DNA from 2 places in the Clostridium fermenticellae genome. Region 2 is predicted to be linked to the other one. Evidence: a T-box and tRNA genes for the amino acid it is inferred to sense, from the RefSeq annotation. Region 2 holds a T-box; the other holds one or more tRNA genes.

Region 1 (8,256 bases), 560 kb from region 2:
TTATCAAGCATCTTATGTTCTGGTAAACTTATAGTGTTTAACATAACTAATTCTTTTAAGTTTGATTCTTTTATCCTCTCAATTGCAGGACCAGACAAAACAGCATGTGTGCAACATGCATACACTTCTTTAGCACCCATGTTAATTAATGCATTAGCTCCATTTGTTATAGTTCCTGCTGTATCTATCATATCATCAACCAATATTACAGTTTTATCTTTTACATCTCCAATTATATTCATTACTTCTGATACATTAGCTTTAGGTCTTCTCTTATCTATTATAGCAATTGGAGCCTGAAGTTTATCTGCAAAATTTCTAGCTCTTGTTACACTTCCTAGGTCAGGAGAAACAACAACTACATCATTTCTTTCACCAAATCCGCTTTGATTAAAATATTTTGCGAGTATAGGTGCCCCCAATAAATGATCTAATGGTATATTAAAATATCCTTGAATCTGAGATGCATGTAAGTCCATTGTAAGTACTCTGTCAGCTCCAGCTGCAGTCAAAATATCTGCCACTAATTTAGCTGTAATTGGATCTCTTGCCTTGGCTTTTCTATCCTGTCTAGCATAACCATAATACGGGATAACAGCTGTAATTCTTCCTGCTGATGCTCTTTTAAAAGCATCAATCATTATAAGCAGTTCCATCAAATTATCATTTACTGGATAATCTGTAGACTGAATTACAAATACATCTCTTCCCCTTACTGTTTCATTGATATCAACAGATATTTCTCCATCACTAAAAGTTGAAACCTTTGCATCTCCAACTTCCAGTCCCAATAGATCTGCTATTTCTTTAGCCAAATCTTTACTGGAGTTACCTGAAAAAATTTTAATATTTTTACCATGGGTTATCATTACATAATCCTCCTAAAATTTATTTCTTTAATCCTTTTTTTTCTACCCAGCCTTCAATGTTCTTTTGTCTAGCTCTTGCAATTGCTAATGCCCCTTCAGGAACCTCTTTTGTTATCGTCGAACCTGCAGCTATATATGTATTTGACTTAACAGTAACTGGAGAAACCAAGTTAGTATTACAACCTATAAAAGAATTGTCTCCAATTATAGTCTTATTTTTTACTTTTCCATCGTAGTTTACAACAACAGTGCCACATCCAAAATTACATCCGCTTCCAATTTCAGCATCTCCTATATATGTAAGATGTGATACTTTTGTGTTATCACCTATTGTCGATTTCTTCACCTCAACAAAATCACCAATTCTCGCTGATTTTCCTATAGTCGTTTGTGGTCTTATATAAGCGTATGGACCTACTGTTGTATTGCAGCCTATTTTACTATCTAAAATTACAGAACTTTGTATCGTCACATTCTCATTTATTACACTATTATCAATTCTAGAATTAGGGTATAATATACATTCACGTTTTATAATAGTATTACCCTGAAGAACATTACCTGGGTATATTATGGTATCATTTTCTATTTGTACATCCAATCCTATATATGTATTATCTGGATCTATTAATGTAACACCATTCTCCATATGCTTCCTATTTATTCTGCTTCTCATAACTTTTTCTGCCTGAGAAAGCTGAATCCTAGAATTTACTCCCATAGTTTCTTCGAAAGGTATTGAGAATCCACCAACTTTTCCCTCATGTGATTTCAAAATTTCAATTACATCTGTTAAATAATATTCTCCTTGTGCATTATTATTATTCAATCTATCAATACTTGACATCAAACTCTCTATGTCGAAACAATACATACCAGAGTTTATTTCATTGACTTTAAGTTCTTCTTCATTACAGTCTTTATGCTCTACAATCTTGCATACCTGACCATCTTTTTGTCTGATTATTCTTCCATAACCTTCTGGATTATCAACAATAGATGTAACTATAGTTGCCTTATACCTTCCGTTTTCATGAAAATCAAAAAGTTTGGCTATAGTCTCACTTGTAATTAGTGGTGCATCCCCGGTAAATATTGCAACTGATCCTTTTTTCCCTCTTAAAAAATCCTTAGCACACATAACAGCATGGCCTGTACCTAACTGTTTTTGTTGAAAAGAATAAGCTACATTTTTTTTAAATGTGGCATCCTTTACCTTTTCCGCTTCTCTACCAATTACAACATCTATATTTTCAACACGGGATTCCTCTACAACATCTATAACAATATTTACCATTTCTTTTCCGCAAACTTTATGTAATACCTTGGGGATAGAAGATTTCATCCTTTTTCCCTCTCCCGCTGCCAATATTATAGCACATTTATACATTATAACACCTCTTTATGGTCATAAAATTACACTTTTTTATTAAATGGTATAAAAAACATCCCCTAACATTATATTTTATATACAGCATATTTTCAACCTCATTATGGATTAAATACTTAATACAATATTATGGAATAATAAAAAGGAGTGAATCCACTCCTTTTTATTATTCCTCTGATTTTCCATCAGAAACATTTTCTTCATTCTTTACTTTTTCATATTCTTCCAAAATTGACTTTTGAATTTTTTCTCTAGTCTGAGTATTAATTGGGTGCGCAATGTCCTTAAATTCTCCATCAGGAGTTTTTCTACTTGGCATTGCTATGAAAAGCCCGTTCTGGCCTTCTATAACCTTTATATCATGGACTACGAATTCATTATCAAAGGTTACTGATACTATAGCTTTCATCTTTCCCTCAGCCGCTATTTTTCTAACTCTAACATCCGTAATTTGCATATAAACCACCTCCAAGATGCTTATGTATATATTATTCTCTATAGCTTATAATTATCCTCCTTATTTTTGAAAAAATCAATAAATTTTTGAAAATTTCTTATTTAAACAATTTAGAAGGAAATAATAAAGATTCACCATTTTCATCAACACCTTTAAAATCCACTATAGATACATAATCATGTATTAATTTTCTAGGAGTTTCTAAATTATCTATCAAGACACCTATTCCTATAAGCTGACTTTCAAATTCTTTCAATAAGTCAATTATGCCCATAGCCGTCCCGCCTGCTTTCATAAAATCATCTATGAATATGCAATTGCTATTTCTATTCAATGATTTTTTTGACAGAGACATGTTCTGTATTCTTCCACTTGAACCAGACACATAATTTATGCTTAAAGTAGATCCTTCTGTAATTTTAGTTTCACGCCTAGCAAGAACCAACTGTACTCCTAACATTCTAGCCACCTCATATGCAAGAGGTATACCTTTTGTTTCAACAGTTATTACATAATCTATATCTTTAGTTATAAAAGCTGAAGCAAGTATTTTACCAGCTGTATGAATTATCTGTGGATCAAAAACTATATCTGTTACATATAAAAAGTTCCCTGGTATTATTCTATCCCTATTTTTCAAAATAATACATAATTTTTCTGCAAATTTTCTACTATCCTCTTTTGATATATTACAAACATATTTAATACCACCTGCAGCTCCAGATATAGTATCAATTCTTCCTATATCAAGTTTATTCAAAGTATCTTTAATAACCACCAAATCTTCACTTATTGTCGATTTTGCCGCATTAAACACATTAGTAAATTTATTTAAATTTATAATTTTATTTGGATTTTCTATTAAAGTTTTAGTTATTGCAGCTACCCTTTGATTTCTAGTAAATTTTTCCATTATACCACCTATCTACACAAGTTTTTTACGAATAATGTAAAACAAATTCAATCTATTATTCATATTCTATTCTAAAACATTCATAATATCAATACTATTTAACACTTACAACCAGATATTTTTTAATATATGTAAATGCAGCATATAAAAATTTATCCACTAAACTTATTATCTAAATATCTTACAGTACAAAACATACATATAAAAATATTTACAATATAAAATTTATTAATGATGTTTTTTTGAAAAATTTTTGTATATAATTAATAGATAGAGTATATAAAAGGAGCTGATTTTAGGTGTCGTTTGATTTTATTAAAGATAAGGATAAAACAATACATTTTATAGGAATTGGTGGTATAAGTATGAGCGGCTTAGCTCAAATTCTACTAAACAGAGGTTTTAAAGTTTCTGGATCAGATATTAAGACTTCACCAATTACCGATAATCTATCATCACTTGGTGCAAAAATTTATATTGGTCAGTCTGAAAGTAATATAAAAAGTAATATAGATTTGGTAGTATATACAGCAGCTATATCCAATGATAATCCTGAATATGTTAAAGCACTATCTTTAAATATTCCAGTTATGAGCAGAGCTGAATTATTAGGTTATATAATGAAAGGTCATAAATATAATGTAGCTGTAGCTGGAACACATGGTAAAACTACTACCACTTCTATAATTTCGCATATATGCCTTCAAGCTAATCTGGATCCAACTATATTAGTCGGAGGGCAGCTCGATGCAATAAACGGCAATGTACGTTCAAGCAACAGTCAATATTTTATAACTGAAGCATGTGAATATAAAGCTTCCTTCTTAAAATTTTTTCCATACATTGGCGTAATACTGAATATAGATGCAGATCATCTTGATTTTTATAAGGATATAGATGATATCCAAAATGCTTTTATTAAATTTGCAAAACTTATCCCTAAAAATGGTTATCTAGTATGTTTGGCTGAAGACCAAAGAATGAATAAAGTAATATCTGAATCAAATTGCAATGTAATAACATATGGTATAAATAAAGGTGATATCACATGTAAAAACGTGGAATTCAATAAAAAAGCATGTGCTTCATTCGATGTATATAAAAATGGGAATCAACTTATGCATGTTAAATTAAATATTCCAGGTAAACACAATATACTAAATACATTGGCAAGCATTTGTGTTGCATTTTGCCTTAACATATCTAATGAAAGTATAGTTAGGGGTATTGCAAATTTTAAAGGTACCCACAGAAGATTTGAAATTAAGGGTATTAAATCCGGTGTCACTGTAATAGATGATTATGCACATCATCCAACAGAAATTAAAGCCACTTTAAGTGCAGCAAACAATTATCCGCATAAGAGAATTTTCTGTGTCTTTCAACCACATACCTATTCAAGAACTCTAAATCTATTTGAAGAGTTTACAAAAGCATTCGATAATGTCGACGAACTTATACTAGCTGATATATATGCTGCAAGAGAAAAAGACACTGGTGTCGTTAGCTCAAATTCTCTAGGAGATGAGATAAGAAAACGAAATATAAAATGTTCTAACTTTCATAATTTCGAAGACATTTTATCATATTTAAACAAGAATTTAAAAGACGGAGACTTACTTCTCACCGTTGGTGCAGGTGATATATTTAAAGTGGGTGAAATGTATTTAAAATAATATAATTAACAACATTTAAGTGCGTAAAATACCTCTAGTATGGTAATAATATTATTAATTACCTTATTGGAGGTGTTTTTCATGAAAAATTTTCTAATGTCTGCTGGTATAGATATCGTATTTATTTTTGTATCATATTTTCTATTTAGAGAAATAATCAGGGGTCCGATACGCCATAAGATGTACGAAAAACTCTTTAGCTCATTTGCTAAATTTATTATTACTATTTTTTTACTGTCTATAATAATAACCTCTGCTGCAGCATATATTCTTTATAAAACAAGATATCTAACATATATAAACATAATAGCATCTGCACTCGTATCAATATTAGTTGGTTTTCTCATATCATTGGTACCAACTAGAGGTGTGGATGATGAAAAAGATAAAATCTAATTTAAATAAATTATTCAAAACCTTATTAATTTATAGGGTTTGTGATTCTAAGCTTAACTTAGCTTCTAGCCGGGATTTCTAAAATTCAGGCACATTAAAAAATTTTGTAGTAAGTATTAGCGAGGCGTTCTTGAAAGTTTTAGTAGATTTTATATGTCTGAGCGCAGCGAGTTTATAAAATCTGCTTAGACTTTTATGAACGCAAGCTTACACTTACTAGAAATTTTTTACGTAACGTATTTTGGGAATCCCGGCTGGAGCATAAGTTAAGCTTTCATTTACAAACCCTATATTTTATAATTATTTTTAACATTAAGTATTGATTTTTTAATAGCTATGGTATAAAATAGAATAGTATTTCGGGGTGTGGCGCAGATGGGAGCGCGCGTGGTTTGGGACCATGAGGTCGCAGGTTCAAGCCCTGTCACCCCGACCATGTACTATTTATAAAAGAAGTAAACTAAAGTTTGCTTCTTTTTTTTATCAATTCCACTTGACATATTCATCTATAATTGCTAGATTATAATTGTAACAATTTAATATCATAATTTAACGGGGTGTGGCGCAGATGGGAGCGCGCTTGCTTCGGGAGCAAGAGGTCGCAGGTTCAAGCCCTGTCACTCCGACCATGCGGAGTGTTCTTAAAGGACTCTCCGTTTTTACCTGGCTTTTATTGGGAATAACTTAGTGTTATTCCCTTTTTCATTTTTAATCGTACATCCGTTTTCTGGATACTTGAACAATGTTCTGACACAGTAAAAGCTCTGATCCAATTTTAATAAATGGTAAAGATCAAATACTATAATGATACTTGAAAACAAAATTGAGTGTCAGAATTTTTCTGATTTATTGACTTCTATGTTTAATAAGTATAATATGTTATACAAATCATACTTATTGAATTTGGAGGATAGATATGAATACAAAAAAAGAAAAATATGCTTGGACAGTTACGGTTGGTGAAAAGGGGCAAATTGTGATTCCAAAACAGGCAAGAGACATATTCAACATCAAGTCAGGCGATACACTAATCATACTTGCCGACAATAAAAAAGGCATTGCTATTCCGCCTAAAGAAAGCTTTACCGAGCTTGCTGCAAAAATCTTTGCAGATAAGTCGGAGAATTGACAATGAGAAAGCATTACTTAGACAATATCCGCTGGGTTACTGTTTTGCTGGTTCTGGTTTATCACGTTTTTTATCTGTTCAACGGTGTAGGTGTGCTCGGCGGCATCGGCAGCTTTTCGAAAGTACAGTATCAGGACGCCATGCTGTATTTCGTATACCCGTGGTTCATGGTACTATTGTTTCTGATTGCCGGAATCAGCTCCCGGTATGCATTGGAGCATCGGAGTCATAAACAGTTTATGAAAGACAGAACCGTGAAGCTGCTTGTTCCATCCACCCTCGGACTCTTCGTGTTTCAATGGATGGTTGGTTACTTCAATATAAAGATCGGTGGTGCATGGAATACGATTCCAGCATTCATCCGCTACCCAATCATGGCCATTTCCGGTATTGGCCCGTTATGGTTTATCCAGATGCTGTGGGTGTTTGCATTGCTGCTTGTGCTGATTCGGGAAATCGATTCTAATGATAATTTTTATATGCTCTGCGGAAAGTGTAATCTTTTCGTGATTCTGCTTCTTTTCCTTCCCCTCTGGGGAGCGTCACAGATTCTCAATATGCCGGTTATTACGACTTATCGCTTCGGTATTTACTTTGCTGCATTTTTGATCGGTTATTTTATATTCTCTCACGATCGAATTCAAAACAAAGTGCAGAAAATTCACCTGCCAATGCTAATGATCGCTGTCGTGATGGGCATCGCTTATACGGTATATTATTTCGGTCAGAATTATACTGCCAATGCCTGCCTGAAAAGTATTTTCACTAATGCCTACCTATGGATTGCGATTCTCGCGATTCTGGGCTGCGGGAAGGCATGGTTCAACAAAATATCAAAATTTGCAGCTTATATGACAAAATCAAGCTTTGGCATTTACATCGTTCATTATCTTGTCGTTCTTGCCTCTTGTTATTTTCTGAAGTTCCATACGGTCTTGCCTGCTTTTGCAATTTATTTGATTGCCATTTTCTCAGTCCTTGTCATTTCTCCCGTTTTATATGAGTTGCTAAAGCGTATCCCGATTTTGAGATACTTGATTCTTGGCATCCAAAAGAAAAAAATAAAAGAGCAGTAAACAAATGAAAGCCAATTGTAGTTTAACCTGCAATCGGCTTTCATTTTTTATTCAGTCTGTAAGATTCCTAACAGGAATTGGTTTCGTTGCTATATGAGATGATTTCTGAAAGTTATTACAATTTACTTGTAAAATCACAGAAGACATGATCAAATTCAAAATTATACTACCAATAGGTTCTCTAAAAATGTACGGAATTGTCTTCATCTTCTAAGGGTGAAAAATGAGTAATACTTGCCTATAAGCAGTAAATCTGATAAGCTACAATCAGTTATGTATCCTAAAAGGCAGTGTTGCTCAAGAAACATGTGATATATTCAGACAGATATAGAATTACATACAGTATAGAA
Region 2 (8,256 bases):
TTTACCGGCATAAAATATAGAACTTATAGGTGCCCTCCAATCAACAATTACAGGTTCCTCTTCTCCTTCTTTATTTAAGCCAAATCTACCTATATATATAGTGCTTTTTCCAAATTTATCCACAAAATTAGCTTTTCCAAAATATGGTGTTTTGTTGAGAATAGTAAGCTCTCTAAGCTTCCTATCCATTATTTTAAATGCTTCCTCTTTGGCAAAAGCCTCATGATCAAAATATTCTGTTATTTTATCTTCATCATCTTCGTATTCCTCAAGATTTTTTTTCCTCAAATCAAGTATATATTGAGCTATTTTCTTTCTTTTCTCAATAAACTCGAGCATCTGATTTTCTATCTCATGAAATACATAATTAAGTCTTTTATTCTCAATATCAAACTGAATCTTTTTATTTAGTTTACTATCATTCATAATATATACCTCATTACACATTTTGACCTAATTGAATAATATTATTCAACAATCTCATTATCTTTATTTACATTCACAAGAGCCATAAATTCTTCTCCCATAAGAGTTTCTTTATCTATCAATATTTCCGATACCTTAGTTAATAATTCTCTATTTTCATTAAGTATTTTATTTGCTCTAATATGTGCATCCCTTATTATTTTTAACGTTTCCTCATCTATAGCCGTCGATGTTTCCTGACTACAATTTTGGACAGGCCTTCCATCTAAATATTTATCCTGAACAGATTCAAGTCCCATCATATCAAATCTATCTGTCATTCCATATATTGTAACCATGCTTCTGGCAGTTTGCGTAGCCTTTTCTATATCATTTGAAGCTCCAGTAGAAATACTATTAAATTCAACCTCTTCAGCTGCTCTTCCACCAAGCATCACACATATCTGATCAAGCATTTCATCCTTACTATTAAGATATTTTTCTGTTGGAAGCTGTCTTGTATATCCTAAAGCACCCATAGTAGTTGGTACTATAGTTATCTTGTGAACAGGATCTGTATGTTTTAAAAGTGCAGCTATAAGCGCATGACCAACTTCATGAAAAGCAACTTCTCTCTTCTCTCTCTTAGAAAGTATCCTATCTTTTTTCTCTTTTCCAGCAATAATCACCTCAACTGCTTCTTCAAGATCTTCCTGTATTACTTCAGTTCTATTTTTCTTAACAGCTCTTAATGCAGCTTCATTTATAATGTTGGCAAGATCAGCCCCTACAGCTCCTGGCGTTGACTTTGCAATATCCAATAAATTTATGTCGTGGGATATTTTAACTCCCCTTGTGTGTACCTTAAGTATCTCTTCTCTTCCCTTTAAATCAGGTCTATCAACTATTACCCTTCTATCAAATCTTCCTGGTCTCAAAAGAGCCTTGTCAAGTACTTCAGGCCTATTTGTAGCAGCTAATATTACAACACCTTTTGATGAATCAAATCCATCCATTTCAGAAAGCAGCTGATTTAAAGTTTGTTCTCTCTCATCGTTAGTAGACATATTATTATCTCTGCTCTTACCAATTGCATCTATTTCATCTATAAATACTATGCAGGGAGCTTTTTGCTGCGCCTGCTCAAACAAATCTCTGACTCTGGAGGCACCCATTCCCACAAACATTTCCACAAATGCAGATCCTGTTATAGAGAAAAATGGTACCTTAGCTTCACCTGCTACAGCTTTAGCAAGCAGGGTTTTTCCCGTTCCCGGAGGTCCAACAAGTAGTGCTCCCTTTGGGAGTTTAGCACCTATATCAGTATATCTTGTTGGATTATGTAAGAAGTCAACTATTTCAACTAAAGATTCCTTTGCCTCTTCTTGACCTGCAACATCATTAAAAGTAACTCCGGTCTCACTTTCTGCATATATTTTAGCTGTATTTTTGCCAAATGACATTACTCCATTCCCTATTTTTTTATCAAGTCTTCCAAGGAGAAGCTTACCTAAAAGCAGAAAAATTGCAACCGGCAGGACCCAATTTATAAGAAAGCTCCTAATAGGACTGTTTTCCTGTGGAATTCCTCCATATTTTACTTTAGCTGAAGTCAACCTTTTCACAAGATCAGGATCATAAATTCTCTCTGTGTATAATGTCTTCTGTTTCTGACCGGAAACAGCTTTAGGTATTACAACAAGCTTATCTCTTGATATTTGAACTTCTTCTATTTTGTTCTGGTTTATATAGTTTATAAAATCACTGTACTTTATATGTTCCGTTTTCAAATTAACAACATAATCATTTAAAACAAATACTACAATAGCAACAACAACTGCATAATATATTGCATACTTTATCTTATTGCCATTAAACTTTTTATCATTAAACATTCTTAGCAGCCTCCAACATACATTTTTCTGTATTTTACTACTTCTATTCTAATATAACAATATATATTTTTCAAAACATATATATTATACAAAAAGAAATTAAAGAATAAGCCCAAAAACTTATTCTTTAATTTAAAATTTCTATTTTGCTAATTCATAGATGGCATTTGCATAAATTTTAGCATTTAAAATTAAATCTTCTAATTTAACATATTCGTTAGTTTGATGATCGAGATCTGGTTCTCCAGGTAAAATAGGTCCGAAGCCAACAATATTTGCCATTTCCTTTGCATAAGTTCCTCCACCTATTGCAAGTAATTTTGCCTCTAAACCTGTTTGCTCAGTATATACTCTTTGCAGTGATTTTATAAGTGGATGATCTTTAGGAAAATATAATGGTTTTTGATGCATCATATTTTTAATTTCTATCTGTGTTCCCTTAAGCCTATTTTCAATTTCATTCATTACTTTGTCGTAATCATATGTTACAGGATATCTAACATTTACACTTATAGTTACTCTGTCCTTATCCATCGATATTTTCCCTACATTAAATGTAAGTTTACCAGATTCCTCATCTTTAATTCCTATTCCAAATGATTCACCAGAAGTTTCAAAGCCAACATGTTTATTAAAAAATTCTATATATTCTCCTATATCTGATTTTTCAATCGGAAGTGTTCCTAAAAGTTTGAACATCTGCATTATCGAATTTTTCCCAAGTTCAGGTAAACTGCCATGTGCTGCCAAACCTCTGGACTTGATAACTATAGAATCTCCATCAACCTCATATTCTATATCATAGCTATTTTCACTTATAAACTTACCTATAGCATTCTTTAATGCCTCAAGTTCTTTTGAACTAATTCTACATTCACAATAATCCGGGACCATATTAGGTCTGTCTCCGCCATTTATATACTCTATATTGACAGCACTATTATTAACTTTAAGTTCCTTATCAAAATCAAATATAGTTATACCTTTTTCAGCATGAACAATTGGATACTCTGCATCCGGAGTAAATCCAGCTACTGGATCCTTTTCCCTTTTATTGTAATATTCCATTTCATGGCAGCCTGTTTCCTCATTAGTTCCAAAAATTATTCTAACTCTTTTTGAAAGTTTAATATCTAAATCTTTGATTGCCTTTAATCCATAAAGAGCAGCTACAATCGGTGATTTATCATCCATTGTTCCTCTTCCATACATTTTTCCATCATGTATTTCAGCTGCATATGGAGGATATTTCCACCCATTTCCTTCAGGCACTACATCAAGATGTCCAAGGACAGCAACATAGTCTTCTCCCTCACCATATTCTGCATATCCTATATAGCCATTCATATTTACAGTTTTAAAACCTAGTTTTTGTGATATGTCAAGTGCCTTTTCAAGTGCCGTATTTACTTCTTCCCCAAATGGTTTGCCATCTTTAGGTTCACCCTCAACACTTCTTATTTTGACAAGTTCTCTTGTTGATTCTATTATGTCATCCTTAAACTCATCAACCTTTTTACTTATACTGCTCATAATATCACCCTCCCTATTTATTAAAAGTATATTTAGTATGCTCTTCCCCAGTATACCATTTTATCAGCTTTCTTTCCACAACATACACATGTATCTGATATGTTTTCCTGCTCAAATGGAATACATCTTGAACTCGCTCCCGTAATTTCCTTTATTTTAGATTCACATTCAGCATCTCCACACCACATTGCTTTTACAAATCCGGTTTTATTCTCAACTGCATCCTTAAATTCATCCATATTTACCGCCGTACTAGTTTTTTCTTCCATTACCTTCTTAGCAGCATTAAACATTGACTCATGTATATTATCAAGCAATTCTGTTACTTTCGATTCAATTTCATCCATAGGTACAATAATCTTTTCTCTGGTGTCTCTTCTTACAAGAACGACCTGATTCTTTTCAATATCTTTAGGTCCAACCTCAAGGCGCACTGGAACACCCTTCATTTCATATTCACTAAATTTCCATCCAGGCATCTTATCTGAGTCATCAACTTTAACCCTAACTATCTTAGAAAGCCTTTCTTTAAGTTCGGCCGCTTTATCAAGTACACCGGCTTTATGTTGTGCAACTGGAACTATAATAACCTGTATAGGTGCTATTCTTGGAGGTACTTTTAATCCATCATTGTCACCATGTACCATTATAATGGCACCAATCAAACGTGTTGTTATTCCCCAGGACGTTTGATGTACATATTGAAGTTTTCCTTCTCTATCTAAGAATTGCATACCAAATGCTTTCGCAAAGTTCTGTCCAAGATAATGTGATGTTCCCGCTTGAAGAGCCTTACCATCATGCATTAAAGCTTCTATAGTATATGTTGCATCTCCGCCTGCAAATTTCTCACTTTCCGTTTTTCTTCCTTTTATAACCGGTATTGCAAGTAAGTTTTCAACCACATCCGTATATACATTTAGCATCCTTATAGTTTCTTCTTCTGCTTCTTTTTTAGTCTCATGTATAGTATGACCTTCATTCCATAAAAATTCTGCAGTCCTCAAAAATGGTCTTGTAGTTTTTTCCCATCTTACAACCGAGCACCATTGATTATATAATTTAGGTAAATCCTTATATGATTGAACTATCTTAGCATAATGTTCACAAAATAAAGTTTCAGAAGTAGGTCTGACACACAATTTTTCTGTTAATTCTTCATCTCCGCCTTGCGTTACCCATGCAACTTCAGGCGCAAATCCTTCAACATGATCCTTTTCTTTTTGAAGTAAACTTTCAGGTATAAACATTGGCATATATACATTATGGTGACCAGTTTCTTTAAATCTCTTATCAAGTCCTGCCTGAATATTTTCCCACATAGCATATGCATATGGACGTATTATCATGCATCCTCTTACGCTTGAATAATCTGCTAACTCTGCCTTTTTTACAATATCTGTATACCATTGTGCAAAGTCTTCATCCATTGATGTTATCTGCTCTACTAACTTCTTTTCATTTGACATGTAACCAGCTCCTTATAATTGATTTTTAAATATAAAAAAAGCCCTGAATCCCTAGCATAGGGACCAAGACTATATTTACGGCGGTACCACCCTTATTAACATACAAAAAGTATATTCTCTCATAATTTAACGATCAAAAGACCGCTGTATCCTACTATTATTCAGTACAGAACTCCAAGGTAGGTTCAAAACTGACTTTTTAGGAATTTCCACCAAACTTCCCTCTCTTTAAAAAAGAAACAATCTCTACTAATCCTCTTCTTTGAATTTAAACTTTTTAAAATATACTCTATGATAAATCATACAAAATCAGTTGTCAATAGTTTAATAGATAATTTATATATACTTATTACTATAATACATTGTATTATATAATTACATATGATATATTTTTTATTACGAGGTGAACTTAATTATGACATCAAATAACAGAATAACCCATTCTGGAATCAATAAAATAGACGATTATGTTGAAAGGTTTTCATTGAAAATGCTTATACCTGAAAATGAACGCCAAAATTTCAAATTAGAATTAAAATCTAATGTAATATTTAGTGTTGAAAAACTTCTTTCTGAAGGAGTTGATGAAGAACTCGCATTAAAAACCACATTCGACAATTTTGGTAATACTGATTATATAGAAAACAGTACAAATAATGATATCTCAAATGTCAAGCAGATGAATTCTTCTGCCAAGCTTATAGGCAAATTAATTTCGATTACATTATGCATACTGCTCATAGGTATGTTAATTCAAAAAAATAGATATATGCCAATAGTTGCTATTATAACTATAGTATTCTGCGCCCTATTTATGTATAAAGATAAAAAAATAAAATTTTAATTAAACCTTTTTACACAATATAAATATAAGATTGAAAGTAGGAATTGCACATGTTTATAAACTTTTTTAGTGGAATACTAATAGGTCTCATAACAGGGATGCCACTTGGTCCTATAGGTGCTATATGTCTTAAAAATACTATTAAATTTGGACGTAAATATGGACTTATTTCAGGTTTTGGATCAGCAGTTACAGATAGTATATATGCTGGACTTGCCGCACTTGGTTTTATTTTTATAGAAAGATTTATTCTTATACACCAATTTTATCTTAAAGTACTCGGAGGATCTATACTTATAATTTTCGGTTTTTTCACATTTTTGAGTGAAAAAAAATGTGAAGCTTCTTATACAGTAGAAGATGAGACAGACACAGAAAATATTACCTGCAGTATTTCACCATCTAAAGCTTTTTCCTCAACATTTATAATTGCAATAGCAAATCCTGCAACTATCTTTTCATTCATTGTTGTTTTCACCGGACTACATATGGCAAAAATGCAGGATACTGTAATGGATAAATTAATTATGGTTATCGGTGTATTCACCGGCAGTATGCTGTGGTGGTTAATACTTATCACAGCTGCTGGAAAATTTGCTGATAAATTAGATAAAAAAATGCAAGTATTATAAGCAGATGTTTGAGTTCACTAATAGTTTTTTCAGGAATATTTATATTTTTAGGCGCATTTAATATATTTTCAATGAGAAGATCGTCTATTTTGCATCCACAGTTGTTTGAAATATTCTTCAATATAAAAAATAAGATACCTTTTCACCTAAAATAAGATAAAATCTACATAGTTTAAATCTATCCAATTAAACCTTAGACTTTGGAATAAAATATCAACATATGAACAAAATAATTTTATAATGTAAGTTTAATGCCGCAATACTTAATGTTGAAAGTAGGAAAATTCTATGGTTAAAAATTTATTCACAGGAATACTTATAGGTTTAATAACCGGTATGCCTTTTGGGCCTATTGGTGCAGTTTGTCTTAAAAATACACTATCTTTTGGTTCCAGATATGGATTTCTTTCCGGTCTTGGATCAGCAGTTGCAGATACAATATATGCATCATTTGCAGCACTAAGTTTTATAATAATAGAAAAGTTCATAGTTTTACATCAATTTTACTTTCATATAGTGGGAGGAGTCATACTGTTTTGCTATGGTATATACAATTTACTAAATGGACAAACAAATGCCTCCAAAGATAAGAAGCTTCCTGTTTTAAATAGTAAATCTCTATTTAAAGCATTTAGTTCAACATTCCTCATAGCACTTGCAAATCCTGCAACAATTTTTTCTTTCATAGTCGTATTTACAGGTTTGCACATGACACGTATACAAAGCAATATTGATAATAAGATTGCTTTAATTATCGGAGTATTTATTGGAAGCATGATATGGTGGCTAATATTAGTTTTTACAGCTGGTAAATTCCATCATAAATTAAATCATAAGAATTCAAATGTTATATTAAAAATTCTAAGTTATGTTATCATATTTTCAGGAATAATTGTATTCCTTAGTGCATTCAATAGAATCACAATAAGAAAAGCTCCTATACTACATTCTAAGTTATTTGAGATATTCTTTAATATAAAATCAAAAATACCATTTCATAGACTAAGATAAAAGAATAAATTCTATATAGGGTTTATAATTTTAAAGTTAATTTAACTTTTGGGAGATGCTGACAAAATATCGGACTTTAGAATTACTAAAAGCATTTATAGTACCGGATTTTGGCATCATCTCCCGGGGGATGGATTAACTTCTCATTTATAAACCCTATATAGTTTCAATTCCTTCAAATTGCATATTATAATATTCAGCATATAGTCCATTTTTATTTAAAAGTTCTGAATGATTTCCTCTTTCTCTTATCCCATCATTATCAATTACTATTATTTCATCAGCATTTCTTATAGTACTTAACCTATGCGCAATAACTATTGTAGTTCTATTCTTCGATAATTTTTCAAGTGAATTCTGTATAAATCTCTCACTCTCATTATCAAGTGCAGAAGTTGCCTCATCTAATATTAATATAGGAGGATTTTTCAAAAATACCCTTGAAATAGACAATCTCTGCTTTTGTC

Evidence for each region. The T-box of region 2 lies ahead of proS (proline--tRNA ligase). A T-box ahead of a tRNA ligase gene usually reads a tRNA of that ligase, here a tRNA-Pro.
Region 1: it encodes a tRNA-Pro, which carries the amino acid that the T-box ahead of proS (proline--tRNA ligase) is inferred to sense. The anticodon was not compared.

Annotation. Positions count from the first base shown of each region.
Region 1 is NZ_CP032416.1:2,722,435-2,730,690, forward strand. Features, by position in the region: gene D4Z93_RS12545 (ribose-phosphate diphosphokinase) at 1-869, opposite strand, end outside; gene glmU (bifunctional UDP-N-acetylglucosamine diphosphorylase/glucosamine-1-phosphate N-acetyltransferase GlmU) at 889-2,259, opposite strand; gene spoVG (septation regulator SpoVG) at 2,426-2,716, opposite strand; gene purR (pur operon repressor) at 2,814-3,629, opposite strand; gene murC (UDP-N-acetylmuramate--L-alanine ligase) at 3,929-5,305, shown strand; gene D4Z93_RS12570 (hypothetical protein) at 5,387-5,701, shown strand; tRNA gene D4Z93_RS12575 (tRNA-Pro) at 6,062-6,137, shown strand; tRNA gene D4Z93_RS12580 (tRNA-Pro) at 6,255-6,330, shown strand; gene D4Z93_RS12585 (AbrB/MazE/SpoVT family DNA-binding domain-containing protein) at 6,618-6,830, shown strand; gene D4Z93_RS12590 (acyltransferase family protein) at 6,833-7,906, shown strand.
Region 2 is NZ_CP032416.1:2,160,316-2,168,571, forward strand. Features, by position in the region: gene D4Z93_RS10065 (HelD family protein) at 1-426, opposite strand, end outside; gene ftsH (ATP-dependent zinc metalloprotease FtsH) at 468-2,300, opposite strand; gene pepV (dipeptidase PepV) at 2,442-3,833, opposite strand; gene proS (proline--tRNA ligase) at 3,866-5,302, opposite strand; T-box leader at 5,358-5,574, opposite strand; gene D4Z93_RS10085 (hypothetical protein) at 5,718-6,146, shown strand; gene D4Z93_RS10090 (LysE family translocator) at 6,197-6,778, shown strand; gene D4Z93_RS10095 (LysE family translocator) at 7,067-7,789, shown strand; gene D4Z93_RS10100 (ABC transporter ATP-binding protein) at 7,946-8,256, opposite strand, start outside.